DNA from 3 places in the Arthrobacter sp. 'calajunan' genome. Region 3 is predicted to be linked to each of the others. Evidence: predicted binding sites of a transcription regulator. Region 3 holds the regulator's gene; each other region holds the start of a gene.
What was found. The regulator LexA, encoded in region 3, represses DNA repair genes until DNA is damaged. The targets are predictions, from matches to a motif close to TCGAACANNTGTTCGA.
Positions count from the first base shown of each region.

Region 1: RF641_RS12790 (LexA family protein) is a predicted target of LexA. The motif match lies at 2,431-2,446, and genes of this name have one in related genera.
Region 2: RF641_RS06215 (shikimate dehydrogenase) is a predicted target of LexA. The motif match lies at 3,299-3,314, and genes of this name have one in related genera.

Region 1 is NZ_JBKZDY010000007.1:193,494-198,314, forward strand. Features, by position in the region: gene RF641_RS12780 (NAD(P)/FAD-dependent oxidoreductase) at 65-1,339, shown strand; gene RF641_RS12785 (NAD-dependent epimerase/dehydratase family protein) at 1,436-2,290, opposite strand; gene RF641_RS12790 (LexA family protein) at 2,458-2,904, shown strand; gene RF641_RS12795 (Y-family DNA polymerase) at 2,894-4,186, shown strand; gene RF641_RS12800 (glycoside hydrolase family 3 N-terminal domain-containing protein) at 4,243-4,821, shown strand, end outside.
Region 2 is NZ_JBKZDY010000003.1:291,788-296,608, reverse strand. Features, by position in the region: gene RF641_RS06225 (IclR family transcriptional regulator domain-containing protein) at 1-474, opposite strand, end outside; gene RF641_RS06220 (bifunctional sugar phosphate isomerase/epimerase/4-hydroxyphenylpyruvate dioxygenase family protein) at 493-2,343, opposite strand; gene RF641_RS06215 (shikimate dehydrogenase) at 2,343-3,215, opposite strand; gene RF641_RS06210 (MFS transporter) at 3,373-4,707, shown strand; gene RF641_RS06205 (3-hydroxybutyrate dehydrogenase) at 4,792-4,821, opposite strand, start outside.
Region 3 is NZ_JBKZDY010000002.1:35,572-40,392, reverse strand. Features, by position in the region: gene hflX (GTPase HflX) at 1-503, shown strand, start outside; gene RF641_RS02680 (ATP-dependent DNA helicase) at 496-2,493, shown strand; gene lexA (transcriptional repressor LexA) at 2,606-3,325, opposite strand; gene RF641_RS02670 (LysM peptidoglycan-binding domain-containing protein) at 3,582-3,935, shown strand; gene RF641_RS02665 (histidinol-phosphate transaminase) at 4,026-4,821, shown strand, end outside.

The sequences.
Region 1 (4,821 bases), on a different contig from region 3:
TCACGCAAAAGTGAGTTGCGACGGCCCCGTGTGGAGGGGCTCTGAAAACTTAGGAGTGTGGATCATGGGTGCAGCTGTTCCTGATCATGTTGTAGTTGTCGGCGCAGGTTTCGTTGGCCTGTCGACCGCTTGGTACCTGCAGGAAGCCGGCGTCAAGGTGACCGTCGTGGACCGCGGCGGCGTGGCCTCCGGCTCGTCGTGGGGCAATGCCGGCTGGCTGACCCCGGCGCTGACCCTGCCGATCGCCGAACCGTCGGTGTTCTCCAACGGCCTGAAGATGATGCTGGATCCAGCTTCGCCGCTCTACATTCCGCTGAAGGCCGATGGGAAGCTGCTGCGCTTCCTGCTCGGCTTCGCCTGGCACTCGACCCCGAAGAAGTGGGAAGAAGCCATGCGCATCTTCTCCGAGGTGGGCCACACCGGCCTGGACGCATTCGACGAAATCGCCGAAGACACCTCCGCGGGACCGGGCGCCCGCGAGCTGACCAAGCCTGCAGACCCGTTCCTGACCGGCTTCGTTTCCATGAAGGACCGCGACGCGCTGCTGCATGAGTTCGAGATGATCCACAAGACCGGTGGCCATGTCGACTTCGACCTGCTTTCCGGGGACCAGCTGCGCAGCATCGAGCCGACCCTGTCGGACAACGTTGCCGCCGGCATCGCCATCAAGGGCCAGCGCTACCTGAACCCGCCGAAGTTCATGGAATCGCTCGCCGAGTCTGTGGTCGCCCGCGGCGGCGACATCATCGGCGCCTTCAACGTCACCGATGTGCGCGACAACGGTGGATCGGTCACCGTGATCGGTTCCGAGGGCCGCGCCATCACCGCCGACCACGTGGTGCTGGCAACCGGCGCATGGATGACCGACCTGGCGGCCAAGTTCGGCGTCAAGGTGGTTGTCCAGGCAGGCCGTGGCTACTCGTTCACCGTGGAACCGGAGAGCATGCCGACCCACCCGATCTACTTCCCGTCCCAGCGCGTGGCCTGCACCCCGCTCGGCGACCGCTTCCGCGTGGCCGGCACCATGGAGTTCCGCGACGTCAACCACAAGCTGGAACCGAAGCGCATCGAGGCCATCGTGGCAGCGGCCACCCCGGTCTACAAAGGCATCAACTGGGAGAACCGCAAGGAAGAATGGGTCGGCGGACGCCCGTGCACCGCTGACGGCCTGCCGCTGGTTGGCCAGACCTCCTCCTCGCGCGTCTCGGTCGGCGGCGGGCACGGCATGTGGGGCGTCGCCCTCGGCCCGCTGACCGGCAAGATCCTTGCCGCCCAGATCACCGGCCAGGCCGCGCCGGCCATTTCCCGCCATTTCAACCCGCTGCGCAAGGGTTTCTAGCCCGTTTCGGTCCACACCCGGAACGTGAAAAGGCGAACCGGCCTGCACGCACCCATTCGGGTCGTGCAAGCCGGTTCGTTTACGTTTAACCGCTGCTCAGGGGTGGCGCGATGATTCCCCGGCCAGCACCGAGCGGTAGCCTTCGCGGTACCCGGGGAATGCCAGCGTGAAGCCGGTGGACAGCAGCTTGGAGTTATCGATCCTGCGGTCCGCGGCGCGCCGGGCGGCGGGTTCGGTGGCCGCAGGGGGAATCGGCAGGTCCAGCTCGCCGGCCAGGAAGGTGAAGATGTCCTCCAGCTGCGCCGGTTCGTTGTCGGTCACCAGATACAGCTGCTCGGCGAGGTCGCCCAGTTCCGCCACATGGACGATGGCCCGGGCCAGGTCGTCGCGGTGGATGCGGTTGGTCCAGTGGGATCCGAAAGGCAGCCGTGCGGTGCCGTTGCGCACCTGGGTGATCAGGTGGTTGCGTCCCGGGCCGTAGATGCCCGATGCGCGCAGCACCGTCACCGGCAGTCCCGAATCGAGCAGTGCCTGCTCGGTGCGGGCCAGCACCACCGAGGTTTCGCGGTTGGGTTCCGAAGGGGTTGACTCGTCCACCCAGTCTCCGTGGTCTCCGCCGGAGACCGCCGAGGAGGAAACATAGATGATGCGCTCAAGCTGCGGCGCCTGCTCCTTGAGTGCGCCGACCAGCTTGCCGGCCACCTGCAGGTAGGCCCGCTCGTAGCCCGGCACGTCGCGGCTGGCAGGCACCGGGGTGAGCACCGCGATCCGGGTTTCCGGGTCGATCCGCGGCCAGGGCTCGTCGCCCTGCAAATCGACGTCCTGGCCGTGCATCGGCGCGGGCAGCTTGGAGCTGTTCCGGCGCCATCCGGTCACCTCGTGGCCGAGGGCGGCGAAGCGCAGCCCGGCTTCGGTGGCCACGTCGCCGCAGCTGATCAGCAGAATTTTCACGGTACTCCTTGGCTGGAACGGTGCGGGCTGCGGATGCCGCGCTCTCCCAGCGTAGGTGCAGCCGTGTGCCCTGGCCATTTTTGGGCTTCACAAATAGTCGTCGGCACGGTGTCGATCAAACAGGGTACAATTCCAATTGTTCGAAAGTTTATGCGAATAAATTCTCCGTGGGATGGATCGAAGCAGGTGAGAAAGCGGTGGCAGATGCGCAGCCGTACGTGCCGGAAGGCGCCAGCCAGGGGCCCGTGCAAGCGGTCTCCGCGATGGGCTTTCCTTCCCCCGCCCGCGACTATTTCGACGGCGGATTCGACCTGAACCGCCTGCTGGTCAAGGACCGGGTATCCACCTTCATCATGCGCGTGGGCGGAGGATCCATGCAGTCCGCCGGAATCTACGACGGCGACGAGATCATCGTGGACCGCTCGATGCCGGTACGCCACAACTCCGTGGTGGTCCTGACGCTCAACGGCCAGCTGCTGGTGCGCCGCTGGCAGATCGACGGACAGCGGGTCGGGCTGCTGTGCGACGAGTCCACGCTGCCGGTGGTGCTCGCCGAGGGGGACGACGTGAGCGTCTTCGGAGTGGTCACGAGGTGCCTGCACCATGTCCGGTGACCACGTCGCGCTCGTCGACGTCAACAACTTCTACGTCTCCTGCGAGCGTGTTTTCGACCGCTCGCTGATGAACCGGCCGGTTGTGGTGCTCTCCAATAACGACGGCTGCGTGGTGGCCCGCTCCCAGGAGGCCAAGGACCTGGGCATCGGGACCGGCGAGCCGTTCTTCAAGGTGCAGCGCTACATGCAAACCCACAACCTCGCCGTGCGCTCAAGCAACTACGAACTCTACGGCGACATCTCGGCGCGGGTCATGGAACTGCTCGGCCGCTTCGGCACCTGGCATGAGGTGTACTCCATCGACGAATCATTCGTCGGACTGGAGGGCGGCCTGGAACAGGTGCGTACCACGGCCGCGCAGATCCGTTCGTCCATCGACCGCCTGATCGGGGTCCCGGTGTGTGTCGGGGTGTCCTCGACCAAGACGCTGGCCAAGTTCGCCAACCACGTCGCCAAGCACAATGCGAACCTCGGCGGGGTGTGCGTGCAGGACCTCATGGACCCGGACGTGCTCGCACGGATCAAGTCGCTGGTGCCAGCCACGGATGTCTGGGGCGTCGGGCGCAAGACCGGCGCCAAGCTGGCCGGCATGGGCATCGAATCCATTGCGGACCTCGAAGCAGCCGATCCGATGCTGATCCGGCGAAAATTCTCGGTGGTCCTGCAACGCACGGTGTTCGAGCTCAACGGGCAACGATGCATCGGCCCGGTCGAGGAGCGCAGCGACAAGGGGCAGGTCATGTTCACCCGATCCTTCTCCTCCCCGGTGCGCACCCGCGAAGCCATGGAAGAAGTCATGTCCATCTACGCGCAGAAGGCCGCCGCGCGCCTGGCCAAGGAAGGCCGCTATGCGTCGCTGCTGACGGTGATGGCCGGGACCAGCCGCTTCGCCCAGGGGGAGGCCTCCTTCCCCAGCACCCAGGTGCGGTTACCCAAGCCCACCCGCGACCCGATCCTGCTGACGCGTCTGGCCGTGGCCGCCATGAACGGGCTGATGCACACCGGCGTGGACTATGTGCGCGGCGGAGTCATCCTCTCCGGGCTAAGCGACTCCCCGGGCGAAGCGCAGCTGGACCTCTTCGGCCAGGGCGGGAATGATCCGGAGCACGAACCGGTGAACGTCTCGGGCGTGGTGCAGGACATCTCGGCGCGATTCGGGGCCAAGGCCATTGGCCTTGGACGCGCGGGGATCGCGCAGGCTCCGGCATGGTCGATGAAGCGCGAGCACATCTCCCAGCGCTACACCACCGAGTGGGACGAGCTGCCCCTGGTGAAGGCCTGAGATTCCCGGCCCGCCAAACCAAGTTTCCTCGCAGGATCGAATGGAAGAATGTTCCCATGACACCTCGTACGCGCCGGCTTGTTTCGCTGGGTATGCTTTCCGTCCTGGTGCTGGGCGGCTGCAGCGCCGCCCAGCCCGGCAACCAAAACCCCACCCCCAGCGCGTCCGCAACGTCTGCACCGGGGGTGGGCAGCTCAGCGTCCGCAAGCCCGCAGCCGTCCTCCACTCCGACCGAAGGCCCGGAGCAGAGCTCAGCGCCATCCAGCCAGGGCACCGAGTCCTCGACGCCCGGTGGCGGATCCGGCGTGCGGGAGCAGGCCGAGGCGCTGGTTGATGAGATGACTCTGGATGACCAGGCGGCCAGCCTGGTGATGGCCGGTGTTCCAGCCACCGGCGCCGGCGCAGCGCAGATCGCCGCGCTGGAGGAGCAGGGTATCTCGAATGTCTTCCTGCGCGGACGCTCGCAGCTCTCGGTCTCCCAAACTGCGGCGCAGGTCCGCAAAATCACCGGCGCCCTGGACCGGAATGTCCCGGGCAAGCTGCCGGTATGGGTGGCCACCGACCAGGAAGGCGGCTTCGTCCGGGTCCTGCAGGGCCCCGGGTTCACCGAACTGCCCACTGCGTTGACACAGGGT
Region 2 (4,821 bases), on a different contig from region 3:
GAACTCCTTCTGCTCTGCGTCGCCCAGCTCGGCGATCAGAACACGGCCCATGGAGGTGACCCAGGCAGGAAGCCGGTTGCCGATGGACACGTTCATCGAATACAGCCGCGGCGAGGACACCCGCTCGATGTACAGGATGTCCTGGCCTTCCAAGACGCACAGTGCGGCACTTTCCTCCAGCTCGCGGGCCAGGCTTTCCAGGTGCAAGGTGGCGGCCTTGGGCAGCGTCAGCCCGGAAAGGTAGGAGGCTCCCAGGTCCAGCACGCGCGGGGTCAGGCGGAAGTTCGCTCCGTTGGCTTCCAGGTAGCCCAGGTCGGTGAGGGTCAGCAGGAAGCGGCGGGCGGAGGCGCGGGTCTGTTCGGTGGCGGCGGCGACCTGGCTGACGGTCATCTCCGGGTTTCCGCCGTTGAAGGCGAGCAGAACGGCCAGGGTCTTCTCCGTGGATTTAACAAAGTAGTCCGGCCGCTGCGTCACAGTCGATTCTCCCCGTGGCTAGTGTCTGCTCCAGCGGTTGCGCTCGAATTGCGCGGCCAGCCGGATTGGGGCATTGGGCGCCCCGTACCCATCGTAACCATCGCGGCGCTCAACTACTTCAAAGAACATGTTTCCAATGGTCTCTGTGTAGAAATGCAGGAACTCCCCGTGCTCGTCCCGGTCGTACAGCAGGTTCAGCTCCTGCAAAGTCTGGAGCAGCTGCGGCTCCAGGTCGAAGCGCGCGGCGAGGTCCTCGTAGTAGTTGGCCGGGATGTGCAGGAATTCCATGCCGTCGGCCACCGCGTTGCGGGCCAGGGTGATGATGTCCCCAGTGCGCACCGCGGTGTGCTCGGGGTACTCGTGGTTCCTGTCGATGGCCTCTTCCAGCCCGTGCGGAACGATGTTCAGCGCCAACCTGACCGCATTGTCCCCGGTGGCCAGCACCTGCGAGCGGACCAGCCCCATGGGGCTGGGAACCTCGGTGCCGGGCAGCGCCTGGAGGTTCAGCACGCTGGTGTAGAACAGCACGGATTCGTCGAATGACTGCCAAGGCTGGGCGAGGTTCAGGTGGTCGATGCACTGGATCAGCGCGGGGTGCCCCGCCGCGGCTCCGGACTCGTGGACCCCGAATTCGGCTTCCCAGCCCCCGGCGTCCCCGGTGGCTCCGAAGAAGACCTCGGTGTTGTCTGGGGCGTTGAAGCCGGGCAGGTCCGCCTCGTTGCGCAGGTGCTGGCGCGGGACCGGGCGGGCCAGCAGCTGCACGGCGCGCTCGCCGGCCGCGGCGGGGTCCGGGACCTGCACCCCGAAGCCTGACACCGCGGCGGTGACCCCGCGGCTGCGCTGCGAGTTGATGATGATCCGCGCCCCGCCGGCGCTGAACAGCTGCACCGGCTTGCGCCGGTGCTGGCCGCGGAATTCGAAGCCCAGCTGGGCCAGCAGCCGGGCCACCGGTTCGGGGTCCTCGGTGCGGATTTCGGTGAAGTCGAAACCGTTGGCCTTCTGCCCGCCGGGCAGTGCCTGCAGTGCAAGAGCGGAGCCGATGCCCTGCGCATCGAGCAGCGCGGCGGTTTGGGACTGCAGCAGGTTCAGCGAGCGCAGCCCGTCCACCGCGGTGCGCTCGACATTCGACTGGCGGAAGACGTCGTTGAAGATTTCCAGCGAAATGATGCCGGCATAGCCCGAGCGGGCGATGGCGCCGAGGAACTCGTCCAGCTTGAATCCGCCCTGCCCCGGGAACACCCGGTAGTGCCGCGACCAGGACAGGATGTCCATGGACAGCACCGGGGCGTCGGCCAGCTGCACGAAGAAGATCTTCTCCCCCGGGATCTGCGCGATCGCCTCGGGGTCGTCCCCGCGCGAGAGGATGTGGAAGCTGTCCAGGCAGATGCCCACGTTCTCGCGGTCCACCTGGCGGGCGATCTCCCAGGAGTGCTGGTAGGTGTTCACGTATGTGCCCCAGGCCAGCGCCTCGTAGGCGATGCGGATCCCGTATCCGGCGGCCAGGTCCGCGAGCTGGCGGATCTGGGAGACGAACAGCTCGTCGTCGTTGATCGTGGCGGTGCCGACATTGGAGCACAGCAGCATCATGTCCATGCCCAGGCGCGTCATGAGCTTGAACTTCGCCTCCGCCCGGTGCAGATTCGCCTGCAGCAGCTGCGGCTCGACGCCTTCGAAGTCGCGGAAGGGCTGGAACAGGTCCAAGGTGAGCCCCAGTCGCGCGGCCAGCGCCCGGACCTCCTCCGGGGACATCGGGCTGACCAGAAGGTCCTGCTCGAAGATCTCGATGCCGTCGAATCCGGCCTTGGCGCAGGCGAGCATCTTCTCTTCCAGCGTGCCCGAGAGGCACACGGTGGCAATGGAGGTGCGCATTACAGGCCCGCCTCCAGCATTTCCAGCAGGTGTGCGCGCATGCGCGCGGCATCGGGCTTGATGCCGGTGAAGATCTCGAAGGAGTCCACGGCCTGGCCCACCGCCATGTGCCCGCCGTCAAGCACCCGGCAGCCGCGGTCGCGGGCTGCGAGGATCAGTTCGGTGTCGACCGGGCGGTAGATGCAGTCGGCTACCCAGTGGCGGGATTCGAGCCCGGCCAAATCCAGCGGCAGGCCCGGGTGGTGGTGCATGCCGATCGGGGTGGCGTTCAGCAGCCCGTCCGCCGCAGGCAGCAGCTCGGGAACCTGGTCAGGGGACGCCGCGGTGACCGTGGCTTCAGGGAAAAGCCGGTTCAATTCCGCGGCCCGCTGCCCAGCGCGCTGCGCGTCCGGGTCCACCAGGAACAGCTGCTCGGTTCCGGACGCCAGCAGCGCGTAGGCCACGGCGGATCCGGCGCCGCCGGCTCCCAGCTGCAGGACCTGTTGCTGGTTGGCTCCGGGCAGCCCTTCAGCGAAGCCGCGGCCGAATCCTGAGGCGTCGGTGTTGTAGCCGTGGAACTTCCCGTCGCGGATGACCACCGTATTCACCGCGCCGATGTCCCGCGCGTTCTGGGAGATCTCATCAAGGTGCTCCAGGACCAGCTGCTTGCACGGATGGGTGATGTTGAAGGCATTGAATCCGAGCTGCTCACCGGCCTTTAATAGAGCACCCACATCGCTGCCCGGACGCTCCAGCACGGTGAGGTCGATGGGACGGTACAGGTAGCGCAGGCCCTGCGCATCAGCCTCCTGCTCGTGCATTCCGGGAGTCAGCGACGGCATCACCCCGTCGCCGATCAAGCCCACCAAATAGGCTTCGGCAGTTGTACTCATCGCAGGTCCTCGCATTCAGTCATCGATGCAACAGGTATTGCTTCGTCTGTGATTTGCATCTACTCTAAACCAATGAACACATTCCGAACAAGTGGTCGCATAGCGAACATTAGAAGGAATGAGGCCAGAACATCGCCACCATCTAGGGAGTAACCCGATGACCACGACACCGAAGCCGTCGGCATCTGAAGACAACGGAGCCGGTCAGCGCACGCCGGTCAAGGCCGCGCTGGCCAGCTTCATGGGCAGCGCCGTCGAATACTACGACTTCTTCATCTTCGGCTCCGCCGCAGCCCTGATCTTCCCGCACATCTTCTTCCCCGACGCCGACACCAACGCCGCGGTCATGTCCTTGGCGACCTTCGGCTTCGCCTACATCGCCCGCCCCATCGGCGCGATCATCCTGGGCCACTTCGGCGACCGGATCGGGCGCCAGAAGGTCTTGATGTTCACCCTGGTGCTCATGGGAGCCTCGACCTTCGCCATCGGCTGCCTGCCCACCTTCGACCAGGTCGGCTGGCTGGCCCCGATCCTGCTGGTGGTCGCCCGCCTGATGCAGGGCCTGTCCGCCGCCGGCGAGCAGGCCGGAGCCTCCTCCATGTCCCTGGAGCACGCCCCGGATCACCGGCGCAGCTTCTTCACCTCCTGGACCCTGACCGGCACCCAGGGCGGCCAGATCCTGGCGGCCTTGATCTTCATTCCGGTAGTGGCACTGCCGGACGAGATCAAGTTCGGCATCGGCTGGCGCATCCCGTTTTGGCTGTCCGCCGTGGTTGTTGTGGTCACCTTCTTCATCCGCCGCTCGCTGCATGAGACCCCTGAATTCGAGAAGGCCAAGAAGAACAACGAGATCGCCAAGCTGCCGCTGGCGGTGCTGCTGCGCTTCCATTGGAAGGACGTGCTGCGCGTGGTGCTGTGCGCGTTCATCGCCGCGGTGTCCACCGTGTATGGAACCCTGGCCATCTCCTACGGCAAGACCATTGGCAACATGGACGAGTCCATCACCCTGTGGCTGGTCGTGGCAGGCAATATCGGAGCACTGCTCACCCAACCGCTCTTCGGCATGCTGGCCGACAAGATCGGCCGCAAACCGGTCTTCATCTACGGCGCGCTGGCTTCCGCCGCGGTCATGCCCTTCTACCTGCGATCCATGGAAACCAGCAACACGCTGCTGCAGTTCGGGCTCTCGCTGCTGGTCTTCTCCTGCGCCTACGCGGCGGCCAACGCCGTATGGCCGAGCTTCTACGCGGAGATGTTCTCCTCCCAGGTGCGCTTCTCCGGCCTGGCCATCGGCACCCAGCTGGGCTTCCTGATGGCTGGCTTCGCCCCGTCCATCGTCGCCGCCCTGGGCGGACTGCAGCCCGGCGGCTGGGTGCAGATCAGCCTGTTCACCGCGGCCATCGCCCTGATCGCCTCGCTCTCCGCGCTGACCGCCCGCGAAACCTACCGCGTGCCGACCAGCCAGCTGGGGCACCACGTAGCAAAGGCATAAATACGGCCGAGAAACGACAGCGGGCAGGCGCCGGGAAGTCCATTCCCGGCACCTGCCCGCTGTTTGCCGCGGCGGGTTCAATGGCTATTGCGCCGTCCAGCCTCCGTCGATGGC
Region 3 (4,821 bases):
TGGGTTTCGTGTCCAACCTGCCGACGCAGCTGGTGGAGGCTTTCCGCTCGACGCTGGAGGAAATTGCGGATTCCGACCTGATTCTTCACGTTGTTGATGCCTCGCATCCGGATCCGGAAGGCCAGATCCAGGCAGTGCGTACGGTGCTGGGCGAAGTCGATGCGCTGAACATTCCCGAGATCATCGTGCTGAACAAGGCTGATGTGGCTGACCCATTTGTTATTGAAAGGGTCCGAAACCGCGAATCCAATACCGTGGTTGTCTCGGCACACACCGGTGAGGGAATCGAGGAGCTTCTGGCGAAGGTCAGCTCCTCGATTCCGCGCCCGGGAGTGCAGATGGAAGTGCTGATCCCATATAGCCGCGGGGATCTGATCGCGAAACTTCATCAGAGTGAGTCTGAAATCCTTGAAAGCGAGCATCTGGAGAACGGAACCAGATTGATCGTCAAGGTACGAGAATCGTTGGCAGCAGAGTTGGAGACTTTCAACCTTCATGGATAAGCAAGAGCAGGCCCTTGACCTGCTGGAAGCCGCAGTAACTTCCATGGGCGGCGCCATGCGCGCCGGCCAGCAGGAAATGGTCAAGCACGTTGTATCGGCGCTGGAAGACGAAGAGCATCTGCTGGTGCAAGCAGGAACCGGTACGGGCAAGTCCATGGGCTACCTGATCCCGGCACTGGCACACGCCCAGACCAGCGCCAAACCGGTAATCGTATCGACTGCAACCTTGGCGTTGCAGTCGCAGATCGTCGGACGTGACGTACCTCGGCTCCTGGAGTCTCTCAAGGGCAAGCTTTCGCGACCCATGGACGTGGCCCTGCTCAAGGGCCGCTCCAACTACCTCTGCCAGTACAAGCTCGGCGGCGGATACCCGGAAGACGACGAAGGCACGTTGTTCTCCATGGATGAGCCCGCCGCGCCCAGGGGACAGACATTTTCCCCGCTGGCCAGCGAAGTCATGAAGCTTCGCGAATGGGCCGAGCGCACCGACACAGGGGACCGGGACGAACTGGTCCCCGGAGTCAGCGACAAGGCATGGAAACAGGTTTCGGTGTCCGCCATGGAGTGCCTTGGCTCCCAGAAATGCCCTATGGCCGATGAATGCTTCTCGGAGATGGCCCGCGCCCGGGCCGCCGAATCCGACGTGGTGATTACCAACCACGCCCTGCTGGCGGTCTCCGCCTTCGAAGGGCTGTCGGTGCTCCCGGACTTCGACGTCGCCATCATCGATGAGGCCCACGAGCTCCAGGACCGCGTCACCAGCTCGGTCTCAGGGGCACTGTCGGCTCGTATGGTGCTCACCGCAGCGGGCGGGGCCAAGCGCCATTGCGCCGTCAACGTTGACGAATTGGTCAAAGCCACCAACAGACTTGAAAAGGCCTTGACCGGCGTACCGACCGGGTTGTTGCAGACCGGCCTGCGCGAGGACATGGGAATCGCCCTGAACGACATCGTGGAACAGGCCCGGCTCATTCTCGCATTGACGAAGCCTGAAGCCAACGCGCCGGCCGATGGTGGTCGCCAGACCGCCAGGTCGCAAATGCAGGCCGTCATGGACGACGCCATCCGCATGCTCGAAGCCGAAGACCGCCGGGAGGTGCTCTACACGACCCGTCCGCGAGAATTTGTCGAAGGCCGCGGCTATGTCGAGGCGGATGACAACCAGCCGGCGACACTTAACGTGGCACCGCTGTCCGTGGCCGGAAAACTGCGCGAAGGACTCTTTGACGGTCGTACCGTCATCTTGACCAGCGCCACCTTGGCCATCGGCGCGCAATTCGACTCGGTGGCCGGTTCACTGGGGCTCATGGGTGCCGGTGCACCGTCATGGACAGGCATCGACGTCGGCAGCCCATTCGATTATCCGAAGCAGGGCATCTTGTATGTCGCCAAGCACCTGCCCAAACCCGGCAGGCAGCTTGCCGCCGAGACCCTGGACGAAATCGAGGATCTGATCAAGGCTTCGGGCGGCGGCGCGTTGGCGCTGTTCACCTCGAAGCGTTCTGCCGAAGAAGCGGCGGCGATCTTGCGCGAGCGCCTCGACGTCGAGATCCTCTGCCAGGGTGATGCGAGCATGAAGTCTCTGGTAGCGCAGTTTGCCGAGGAACGGGACACTTGTCTCTTCGGCACCATGACTCTCTGGCAGGGCGTAGACGTGCCTGGCGACTCCTGCCGTTTGGTTATTATCGACAAGATCCCGTTCCCGCGTCCGGACGATCCGATCTCCAAGGCCCGCACCGAAGACGTGCAGAAGCACGGCGGCAACGGTTTCATGCAGGTTTCGGCCACCCACGCCGCGATCCGTCTGGCCCAGGGCGCTGGCCGGTTGATTCGTTCCGTGTCGGACAAGGGCGTCGTGGCAATCCTCGACTCACGCATGGCTACCGCACGCTACGGCAGTTTCCTCAAGGCCTCGTTGCCGCCGATGTGGCCCACCGTGGACAAGAAGACCATCACCGGTGTCCTCAAGCGGATGGACCCGAACCGCTAGATCGGTATTGGTTCATTCCGCGGAAGCCGGCACGGCTGAGCCCGTGTCGAAGCAAAGAGCGCTGGGACGCAGTTATATTGAACTGCACCCCAGCGCTCTTCGATTTGTCGGATTAGAGCGAACGCATGACCGATACAACGCGTCCCATGACGGTCGCTGCATCACCGAGGATCGGCTCGTACCGAGAATTCTGCGGCAACAACCAGGTATGACCGTCGCGCTGCCGGAACGTCTTCACGGTAGCTTCTTCATCGAGCAATGCAGCCACGATGTCGCCGTTGTTCGCAGTTTGCTGGCGACGCACAACAACCCAGTCGCCGTCGCAGATCGCAGCATCAACCATCGAGTCTCCTGAGACTCGAAGCATGAACAGCTCTCCGTGGCCCACCAGCTGGCGCGGAAGCGCGAACACGTCCTCTACCGTCTGATCTGCAAGGATCGGTCCACCAGCGGCGATACGGCCAACCAGCGGCACCATAGTGGTGTCCGCGGAGGTGCTCAGCTCAATGATCTTCGCATCTTCCTTGCCGGCCTCTTCCGCTGGCTTGGGCGCCTCGGCCGCTGCGGCATCCTCGCTGAGCTGCAGCGGCAGCAGGATCTCCATGGCACGAGGTCGGCGTGGATCACGACGAAGGTAGCCGAGCTTTTCAAGCTGACTCAACTGGTGCGTGACACTCGACAGGCTCTTGAGCCCCACGGTGTCGCCGATCTCGCGCATCGACGGCGGATAGCCGTTCTTTCCGATCGAGCGCTGGATGGTCTCGAGAATTTTCTTCTGGCGGATCGTCAGCGAACGTGCATTCGATCGGGGAGTGCGCTCTGAAGCTGACATGACCTTTAGCCTTCCCTAATCACCGGTCGTGAGCTGGGCGGATGCCTAACTGTCGGAAGCCAGTGATGTTATGTATTCGTTCCTCTTCTACTTCGAAATCTTAGTCGATGTGAGGGAGTCTTTCAAAGATTTGTTCGAAAGTGTCTGGACAATTTCCGCGAAGTTCTGTTAGAAAAGATATACGAGAATCGAACACATCTTCGAAAACAGTATTCGAAGACAGGTTCGCATCATGCCACTGTTGAGGAGAATAGTCATGGCAACCGCCGCACTTGACTCGAAACGCACCAAAGAACACATGAAGATCCGCATCAATCGTCGCGGCTGGGCTGTGCTGGTTGGGGTCCCGGTGTTCATTCTGACCATCGCCGCCGCATTCCTGATCACCATGTTCACTTCAAGTGCCCAGGCGGCGTCCAACTCGCCGCAAGGTGTTGAAACCGTGGCCGTGACCGTCATCCCGGGCGACTCGTTGTGGAATCTCGCCCGTGAATACGCCGTAGGCTACGACGTGAATGCGGCCATGGAGCATATCACGGAGATCAACGCACTGGACTCCAGCGAGATCCGCGTTGGCGACACCTTGGAGATCCCGGTGTTGGCCAACTAGCCGGTCAAACCCTCAAAATGGCGACAGGTATTGTTACCAAGGTTTGTCGCCAATTCTTGAACCGACGACTGCGCCATTAGACTTAATGACGTGAATGTCCGCAGTGAACTATTGAGTCAGCTGCCCTTGCGTGAGAATCTCCGCGGGCTGTCCCCTTACGGTGCGCCACAAATTGACGTACCAATTCAGCTGAATGTCAATGAGAACACCCATCCGCTTCCGCAGACCGTGATTGATGCAATCGCTCAAGAAGTCTCCAAGGCAGCGTCCACGCTGAATCGCTACCCGGATCGTGAATTCGTGGAATTGCGTGAACTCCTAGCCAAGTACCTGGGCCACGATCTGGATCGCGAGAACATTTGGGCCGCGAACGGTTCCAATGAGATCCTGCAGCAGATCCTGCAAGCCTTCGGTGGCCCCGGTCGAAGCGTCATGAGTTTCGGCCCCACTTATTCCATGTACCCTCTGCTGGCCAGCGGAACCGATACCGAATACATCGCCGGCCAACGCGCCGATGATTTCACTCTCTCGGCCGACTCTGCTGCCGCGCAGGTACGCGAGCACACACCGAATATCGTTTTCCTCTGCTCTCCGAACAACCCAACCGGCACGGCATTGGGATTGGATGTCATCGAGGCTGTCTACGAGGCAGCCTCCGAGACCAACGCCATGGTCATCGTCGACGAGGCCTACGCTGAATTTTCACTGGCCAATACCAAGTCGGCACTGAGCCTCCTCGGAGGTCGCCAGCGCTTGATTGTCAGCCGCACGATGTCCAAGGCCTTCGGCCTGGCTGGCGCCCGAGTGGGCTACTTGGCTGCGGCACCGGAAGTCACCGATGCGATTCGGCTTGTCCGCCTGCCCTACCACCTCTCTGCAGTGACCC